One region of the Marinococcus sp. LNHM4E3-1 genome, then DNA from elsewhere that is predicted to be linked to it. Evidence: riboswitches for the same ligand, from Rfam matches in the RefSeq annotation. Region 1 holds a riboswitch; the other holds the start of a gene.

What was found. Region 1 has a riboswitch for S-adenosylmethionine ahead of ACTRXI_RS09350 (methionine biosynthesis PLP-dependent protein). Riboswitches for the same ligand answer to the same signal wherever they lie in the genome.
Region 2: linked by a shared signal. The riboswitch ahead of metK (methionine adenosyltransferase) and the one ahead of ACTRXI_RS09350 (methionine biosynthesis PLP-dependent protein) in region 1 are both predicted to bind S-adenosylmethionine.

Annotation. Positions count from the first base shown of each region.
Region 1 covers NZ_JBQLID010000007.1:89,854-94,276, reverse strand. Annotated here, with positions in the region: gene ACTRXI_RS09370 (YpdA family putative bacillithiol disulfide reductase) at 1-87, shown strand, start outside; gene ACTRXI_RS09365 (asparaginase) at 121-1,095, opposite strand; gene prsW (glutamic-type intramembrane protease PrsW) at 1,199-1,846, shown strand; gene ACTRXI_RS09355 (hypothetical protein) at 1,870-2,034, shown strand; SAM riboswitch class I at 2,093-2,199, shown strand; gene ACTRXI_RS09350 (methionine biosynthesis PLP-dependent protein) at 2,292-3,395, shown strand; gene ACTRXI_RS09345 (bifunctional homocysteine S-methyltransferase/methylenetetrahydrofolate reductase) at 3,428-4,423, shown strand, end outside.
Region 2 covers NZ_JBQLID010000020.1:10,747-15,169, reverse strand. Annotated here, with positions in the region: gene pckA (phosphoenolpyruvate carboxykinase (ATP)) at 38-1,621, opposite strand; gene ACTRXI_RS15195 (thiol-disulfide oxidoreductase DCC family protein) at 1,801-2,196, shown strand; SAM riboswitch class I at 2,244-2,351, shown strand; gene metK (methionine adenosyltransferase) at 2,502-3,716, shown strand; gene putP (sodium/proline symporter PutP) at 3,767-4,423, opposite strand, start outside.

The sequences.
Region 1 (4,423 bases):
GCGAACGAGATATTTATCGAAAACGGACGCTTTCATGGAGAGAAAATAGCGGAAAATATAGCACGAAAAAAAGCCACTTCGTTTTAATAAACTGGTGGCTTTTTTAATGTGGAGGGGATGCTACTCAATGTGTTCAAAGCAGTCGCGGATAGCTTCGAGCGGCCGTTTTTCATCGAGGGCAGCGAGCAGCTTCAGGCGCGCCTTCTGGCCGTTCAGCCCGTTCGTAAAAATAACGCCCTTTTGCTTCAGCTGGTAGCCGCCTCCTTCATAGCTGTAGGTAGCCTGGACGACACCGCTGTGGCAGCGGGAAACAAGGACCACAGGCACCTGTTTGGCAATCGAATCCTCAAGCAGCGGAACGATGGTTGGAGGAATGTTGCCCTGACCGAATGCTTCGATAATAATACCGTCAAGCGGCTGGTTAAGCAGCGGGGAAAGCAAAGCAGCATCCATGCCGGCTGCCATTTTTAAAAGTAGAACCTTCTTATTCATATGGACCGGCGAAAAATGCTCGCGGCTTGCCGGGTAGTGATGGATAAATATTTCGTTGTTCGTCACAAAGCCGAGCGGACCGTATTGCGGACTCTGAAATGTGGCAATATTGGACGAATGGGTTTTTGTCACGTTTTTTGCAGAATGGATTTCTTCGTTTAAAACGACGAGAACTCCGATGCTCCGGGCTTTCTCGCTTGCGGCAGTACGGACCGCTGCCAGGAAATTCTGGGGGCCGTCAGCGCTGATTTCGTTGCTAGAACGCATTGCGCCTGTCACTACCACCGGCAGGTCTTTGTCATGAAAAAGATCGAGCGCATAGGCAGTTTCTTCCAGGGTGTCAGTGCCATGCGTAATAACGACACCGTCATATGTATCCTCGGAAAGCTTTTCAAGCATATGCTCGTGTAAAGAGAGCATGTGCTCCGGAGTAATATGAGGAGACGGGAGATGCAGGAAATCGCTCGTAACAATCTCAGCAATTTGATTGGCAATGCGGCTCCAGTGGCTTAAAGGGTTGTGAAGCCCCGGCTCCACGCCGCTTTCTTCTGTCTGGGTCATGGCGATCGTGCCGCCTGTGTGGATAACTAGTATTTTTTTCATTTCAATTCCTCCTCGTCGGCCCGGCTGTGGCTGGCATTATTCTTTTACGAATTTGAACATAGCATGATACGATACGTTTAACAAGAGAGGGTGAGAACGAAAGGTGATCGCACTGATTATGGCGGCCCTGGCGCCGGCTGTTGCTTTACTGATATATTTCACATTAAAACGCCGGGCGGACGTGGAGCGGAGGCTGCCGGTCATCCGTGCGTTTGTCATAGGGGTACTGATTGTATTCCCGGTGCTTGTGATCGAACATGCGCTTGAAACAGAAGGGGTAAGCATGCCGCTTTTTGCGGCGCAGTATACCCAGGCGGCCTTGCTCGAGGAAGGCATCAAGTTTTTCCTCCTGTATACGTTTGTGCTTCGATTTGCCCCGATTAAAAATACTTACGACGGTGTTATTTACGGGCTTTCCCTGTCGCTTGGCTTTGCTTCGCTTGAAAACATCCTGTACTTAATTGCAAACGGCATAGAAACGGCTGTTACCAGAGCCCTGCTCCCAGTGACGGTGCATGCGCTCCTGGGTGTGATTATGGGTTATTATGCGGTATCAGCGAAACGCGCCTCCCGTCATGGCAGGCGCCTCTTCTCTTTTTTTCTTGCTCTTGCGATTCCGCTTATCTTCCACGGGCTGTACGACTATATATTAAGCGCTTCTTTAGGCAATATTCTGTATTATCTTATCCCGTTCATGCTATTTTTGTGGTGGTTTGCGTTGTCGAAAGCAAATAAAGCCAATGCGAAATAACAACTCGAAAGGACGAAGCTACTATGTCAGAAGACCGCCGTTACCGCGTTGTTATCCGCTGTCCAAAATGCGGGGAAAAGTACATTCTACGCGGCAGAAAGAACAAGGCCGGGGAAATGGAAACAGGTTTTCGCCGCTGCGTCTGTGGCAATGAAAACCAGCTGCATGTTGATATTGCACCGGAATAAAAAGGTTACTTGCAATATCGATTCGTTTCATGTACTTTGGAAAGTAATCATATAACGTTTCTTATCAAGAGAGATGGAGGGATCGGCCCTTGGAAGTCTCAGCAACCAGCCGCAGGTGAAGCGGTCAGGTGCTAACTCCTGCAAGCTGTGCTTGCGAGATGAGAAGAAGTATTGCATGCCAAGGTCTTCTTCTGTCTAAGGAAGAAGGCCTTTTCGTACATTTAATGCATTAATTTTACAGAAATGAGGGCTGTGACATGTCAAAGCAACTGCAGATAGAAACCATCCTGGCACAACTGGGTAATAATTCCGACCCGCGGACCGGAGCGATCAATCCTCCTGTTTATTTTTCCACAGCGTATAAACATACAGGTATAGGAGAATCGACGGGATACGACTATTCCCGGACGGCCAACCCGACGAGGGACCTGCTTGAAAACGGTATCGCCGCGCTTGAAGGAGGTAAACACGGGTTTGCCCTCAGCTCGGGGATGGCTGCGATCCAGACGCTGTTTGCGATATTTGAAACCGGTGATGAAGTGATTGCAACAAGCGATATTTACGGCGGCACGTACCGTCTGTTCGAAGAAGGATGGCGGCACTGGGGCGTCACGGTTACATACGGTGACCCGAGGGATCTCGAAGCATTTGAACAGCTGATAACAGATAAAACAAAAGCGCTGTTTATCGAGACGCCAACGAACCCGCTGATGCAGGAAGCGGATCTGAAGGAGCTTTCGCTGCTCGCGAAAAAGCACGGTGCCTGGCTTATTGTGGACAATACGTTTTATACGCCAGTGCTTCAGCGCCCGATAGAAGAAGGGGCGGACATTGTGGTGCACTCGGCCTCGAAATATTTAGGCGGACACAATGACTTGATTGCCGGACTGATTGTATCCAATGTGGACGAGCTTTCTGAAAAAATTGGGGCACTTCAAAACGGCATGGGTACAATTTTAAGCCCGTTTGATTCCTGGCTGCTGATGCGGGGGATGAAAACCTTAAAACTCCGCATGAAGCAGCATACAGAAAACGGCAAAGCCATCGCAGAGTATCTCAGCGGTCATGAAAAGGTAACAGACGTGCTTTACTCGGGCCGGGGCGGAATGCTCTCCTTCCGTCTTGAAAACGAAGAGTGGGTAGATTCATTTTTACGAAACATTAAAATCATCACGTTTGCAGAAAGTCTGGGCGGGGTTGAAAGCTTTATTACGTATCCGGCAACACAGACACACGCAGATATGCCGGAAGCGGTACGGGTTCAAAACGGCGTTGATAACCGTCTTCTCCGCTTCAGCATCGGCATAGAGGATAAGGACGATTTAATTGAAGATCTCGAACAGGCGCTCAGAGCGCTGTAACTCATAAGCACAAGCAGGAGAGGGGCAAGGCTATGAACGTACTCGAAAAACTCGATTTCTCGATTTTGATCGGCGACGGGGCAATGGGCACGTATCTTTACCAGAAAGGCTATAAGGGCTCGTTTGAAGCTATGAATTTAACGGACCCTGAGGCTGTGGAGCATGCTCACCGGGAATACGCAGAAGCCGGGGCGGATATTCTCCAGACAAATACCTACGCGGCGAACCGGGTGAAGCTTGAAGGCTACGGGCTTGAAGATAAAGTGCAGGATATTAACCGGGCCGGCGTGCGGCTGGCTAGGAAGGCTTCCGGCGGCTCGGCTTATGTATTTGCTACAGTCGGAGGGATTAAAGGCGTTCAGGTGAGCGAACATTCAGATGAGTTTCTAAATCAGGCGCTGCAGGAACAGGTGAATGTCTTTTTGGCGGAACCGGTGGATGGTCTGCTGCTCGAAACGTTTTACGACCTCCCCGAGCTTCTGCAGATCGTCCGTTACATCCGCAGTAAAGATGAAGAGATTCCTGTTATTGCCCAGGTGGCACTTGGTGATGTCGGTGTCATGCATGGGGGAGTGCAGATCACTGAAGCCTTCAGCCGGATCGAGGATGCCGGCGCTTCAGTGGTCGGACTCAACTGCAGGATGGGCCCGTATCATATATTGAAATCGCTTGAGCAGGCGGAATTAACCGGACGGGCATATTATTCGGCTTATCCTAACGCCAGTCTTCCAAACTGGTATGACGGTCGTTACGTGTACCAGTCCAACCCGGAGTACTTTTATAAGCAGGCTTTCCGCTTTAAAGAACAGGGCATCCGTCTGATTGGCGGCTGCTGCGGCACGACGCCTGAGCATGTCCGCATGATAGCGGAAGCCGTTAAACACGACGTTCCGGAAAAGACGAAGCGCCCGGTAAAGGTAAAAGCTCCGGCGGCTGAGGCGACAGCCGATAAGGAACCGGTTGTGCCCCTCCATGAAAAAGTGAAAACCGAGAAAGCGGTCATCGTAGAGCTTGACCCACCGAAAAAA
Region 2 (4,423 bases), on a different contig from region 1:
CGTATTGCATCTTCCTGACGCCGATGAAAAATAGCTCCTACAACTGGGTTGGTCCCGCGTCTGCGATAGAAGCAGGCACGTCGTAAAACCGCTTGAAATTTTCCGCAAACTTGCGGGCAAGCATGCGGGCCTGAACCTCATAGTCGCCGGCTTCTGCCCACATTTTTTTCGGCTGAAGCATATCTTCGGGAACTCCGGGGCAGGACTCAGGGATATGCAGTCCGAAAATAGGATCCTCGACCGTGGCTGTATCAGTCAGCTCTCCGTTGAGGGCTGCCTGCACCATAGCCCGGGTGTATGAAAGATCCATGCGGCTGCCGACTCCGTAACCGCCGCCGCTCCATCCGGTGTTCACCAGAAAGACAGGCACATTGTGTTCATCAATTTTTTCACCGAGCATTTCTGCATAGACAGAAGCCTGCCGTGGAAGAAACGGTGCCCCAAAGCAGGTGGAAAAGGTTGCTTCCGGAGAAGTGACGCCTCTTTCCGTGCCGGCGAGCTTGCTTGTGTAGCCGCTGAGGAAATGGTACATGGCCTGCTCCTTCGTCAATCTGCTGATTGGCGGAAGAACGCCGAATGCATCTGCAGTTAAAAAAATGATCGCCGAAGGATGACCGGCTGTGCCGGAGGGAACAATCCCATCGACATGTTCAATCGGATAAGCCGCCCTTGTGTTTTCCGTGATCTGAGTATCCGTGTAGTCAACTTTTCCACTGGCATCGTCTATCCCAACGTTTTCAAGTACAGCGCCAAAACGGATAGCGTTCCAGATCTGTGGTTCTTTCTGTTTGGACAGATTCGAGCATTTTGCGTAGCATCCGCCTTCGATATTAAAAATACCGTTTTCGGACCATCCGTGTTCATCGTCGCCGACCAAAAGCCGGGAAGGATCTGCGGAAAGGGTTGTTTTTCCGGTGCCGGAAAGACCGAAAAACAAAGCGCTTGCGCCATCACTGCCGATGTTTGCCGAGCAGTGCATCGGCAGTACGTTTTGTTCAGGAAGCAGGTAGTTCATGACAGAAAAGATTGATTTTTTCATTTCTCCGGCGTATTCTGTGCCGCCGATTAAAATTGTGCGCTGCGCAAAACTGATGACGATAAATGTTTCCGACGAGGTGCCGTCTGTCTCAGGATTTGCTTTGCATTCCGGTGCAGCTATGAGCGTAAAGGGCGGAGCAGAAGGATTTTCTCTTCCGTCTGGTCGGATAAACAGCTGCCGGGCGAACAATTGATGCCAGGCGCAGGAGGTGATGACCCGGACAGGAAGCTGGTAGTCGGGGTCAGCTCCGGCTAGGGCGTCGCTTGCAAATACTTCATTCCGGCTGTTCAAATGAGCCGTCACTTTTTTATAAAGCCGTTCAAACACTTCTTCGGACATTGGTTGGTTTACGTTTCCCCAGTCAATATAAGGAGAACTGCCGGGCTCATCGACAATATATTTATCTTTTGGAGACCGTCCGGTGTATTTGCCTGTTTTCACGGCAAGAGCACCTTCTGCTGTAAGTGAGCCCTCCTGCAGAGCCAGCGAGCGCTTCACAAGCGCAGGGACAGAGAGATTCCATTGGACGTGCGCTTCATTCAATAGATTTGTTTCGGGTTTGGAAGCGAACGGCGGCTTCATAAACAATCACTCCTTTAATGAGGGGGAAGTTGGATTTATTCATCATGAATGATGGATAGAATATAAAATAGTGTAACACATTTAGTTTAATAGTACATACTTATTCGTTAAAAAAGTTCATGAATATTTTTAGGACTAAGAGGGAAAAGATGTAGGAAAGCAATGAAAGGGGAACAACTATGGAACAACAACCGGAATTTATTGTATTCTATGATAGTGATTGTCCGTTATGCACCAGATTCCATACTTATCTCTCGGCGATAGATAAGACGAACAGGGTGAAATGGAAGCCTATATATGATGAGGATTTATTTGAAAAGTACCCGATGCTCAAGGGAGAGCCGCTTGAAGAGCAGATGCACAGTGTAGAGGATAATACGTACGTATACGCTGGTTATTATACGGTGAAAAAATTATGTTATACTATTCCGGCTTTGAAGCCGCTGAAGGCAGTATTTTTACTGCCGGGAGTAGAAACGCTTGGCCGCAAGCTGTATCATACTGTTTCTGTAAATCGGTATCAGTGGTTTCATTTCCTTTGCGATGACAAAACGTGCCAGCGCGGAGGGCACTAGGTTTGACATCAAATAGGGTTTGCGTTAAGATTTTGTACGAACGGATACTCTTATCCTGAGCAGGTGGAGGGACAGTCCCTGAGAAGCCCAGCAACCATCCGGTAACGGAAAGGTGCTAACCTGGAGAGGCAGACAGATGCCTTGAAAGATAAGAGGCGAAAAAGCTGAACTGACAGCCCCTTTTCCCTCAATTTTTGGGACAAGGGGCTTTTCTTGTACACAACGGCCTACTGCCGTTTTCTTTTCGTCTACCCGAAGAATGGGAGAGTACAACCGTAGCAGGCAGTTAAAAAGGAGGCAGCAGCGTGTCTACAATTGGACGACGTTTATTTACGTCGGAATCTGTTACAGAAGGACACCCGGACAAGGTGTGTGATCAGATTTCCGACGCGATTTTGGATGCAATTTTAAAGGATGATCCGAATGCCCGGGTGGCAGCGGAAACAGTAGTAAATACTGGTCTCGTATTAGTGGCAGGAGAAATATCGACATCTACATACGTGGATATTCCTAAAATTGCCAGGGAAACTTTGAAAGACATCGGTTATACACGGGCAAAATATGGCTTCGATTACGAAACGTGCTCGGTTTTGACGTCTATAGATGAGCAGTCGGCCGACATTGCCCAGGGCGTTGATGAGGCGCTTGAAACCCGTGAAGGATCGATGACCGAGGATGAACTGGAATCGATCGGAGCGGGGGACCAGGGCTTGATGTTTGGGTATGCAGATAATGAAACCGATGAACTCATGCCGTTGCCGATCTCGCTTGCGCACAAGCTGGCAAGTCAGTTAACAAAAGTCCGGAAGGACGGCAATCTTTCGTATCTGCGTCCGGATGGAAAAACGCAGGTTACCGTGGAATACGGAGACGACGGGAAGCCGCTCCGGGTGGAAACGATCGTTATTTCTACCCAGCATTCGGATGACGTAACGCTTGCACAGATTGAAGAGGATATGCACAAATACGTTATCGAGCCGGTAGTGCCGGCAGAGCTTCTCGACGCTAAAACCAACTATTTCATAAACCCGACCGGCCGCTTTGTTATTGGCGGACCGCAGGGGGACGCCGGCCTTACCGGACGAAAAATCATTGTTGATACGTACGGAGGCTATGCCCGTCACGGCGGCGGTGCGTTTTCCGGTAAAGACCCGACAAAGGTCGACCGTTCCGCCTCGTATGCAGCCCGGTATGTAGCCAAAAATATTATTGCAGCAGGTCTTGCAGATAAATGCGAGGTTCAGCTGGCGTATGCGATCGGAGTAGCTCAGCCTGTCTCCATTTCAATCGCTACATTTGGTACGGGAAAAGTATCAGAAGAGGTGCTCGTAAAGCTTGCCAATGAAAACTTTGACCTCCGGCCGGCAGGCATCATCAAAATGCTTGATCTCCGCCGGCCGATTTACAGGCAGACAGCCGCTTACGGGCACTTTGGACGTCATGACGTTGATCTGCCCTGGGAACGCACGGACAAAGCGGCAGCGCTTCAGGAACAGGCATTCACCGAAAAACAGCAGTAAATATAATAAATACCCGCTCCTGTCTATACCAGGAAGCGGGTATTTTTTGCTCAGTTTTTCTCCGTATACGTGCCGACAGAATCAAATTCAGTTTGAATTTTGTCTGAAGGCTTCGGCCCAAGCAGGCTGACGGCAATGATGATTAAGACGTTGATCAGGAAGCCTGGCACAATTTCGTAGAGATCAAACAATCCTCCGGAAAGCTGAACCCAGATAATGACGGTGGTGCCGCCGGCGATCATCCCGGCAAGCACACCCCACATGCTCGTCCGGCGCCAGAATAAGGAGAAAAGCATTGCAGGCCCGAATACTGCGCCGAACCCGGCCCATGCGTAGCTTACAAGTTCAAGTACCGTGCTTCCCGGGTTGGAGGCGAGCAGCAGGGCGACGAGGGCGATGACGATAACGCCAATCCGGCCGACCCAGACGAGCTCGCGGTCAGAAGCTTTGGGGCGGAGCATCCCTTTATAAAAGTCTTCCGCAAGGGCACTGGAGGATACAAGCAGCTGGGAGTCCACCGTGCTCATAATAGCAGCGAGAATCGCTGCGAGAAGAACGCCGGACACCCACGGATTAAAAAGTACCTGGGTAAACAGAATAAAGACGGTTTCCTGATTCCCTTCTCCGAGCTGGGCGTTGCCGGAGAAGTAAGCAATACCGATAAATCCTGTAAAAATAGCACCGAGAAGAGAAATAACCATCCAGCT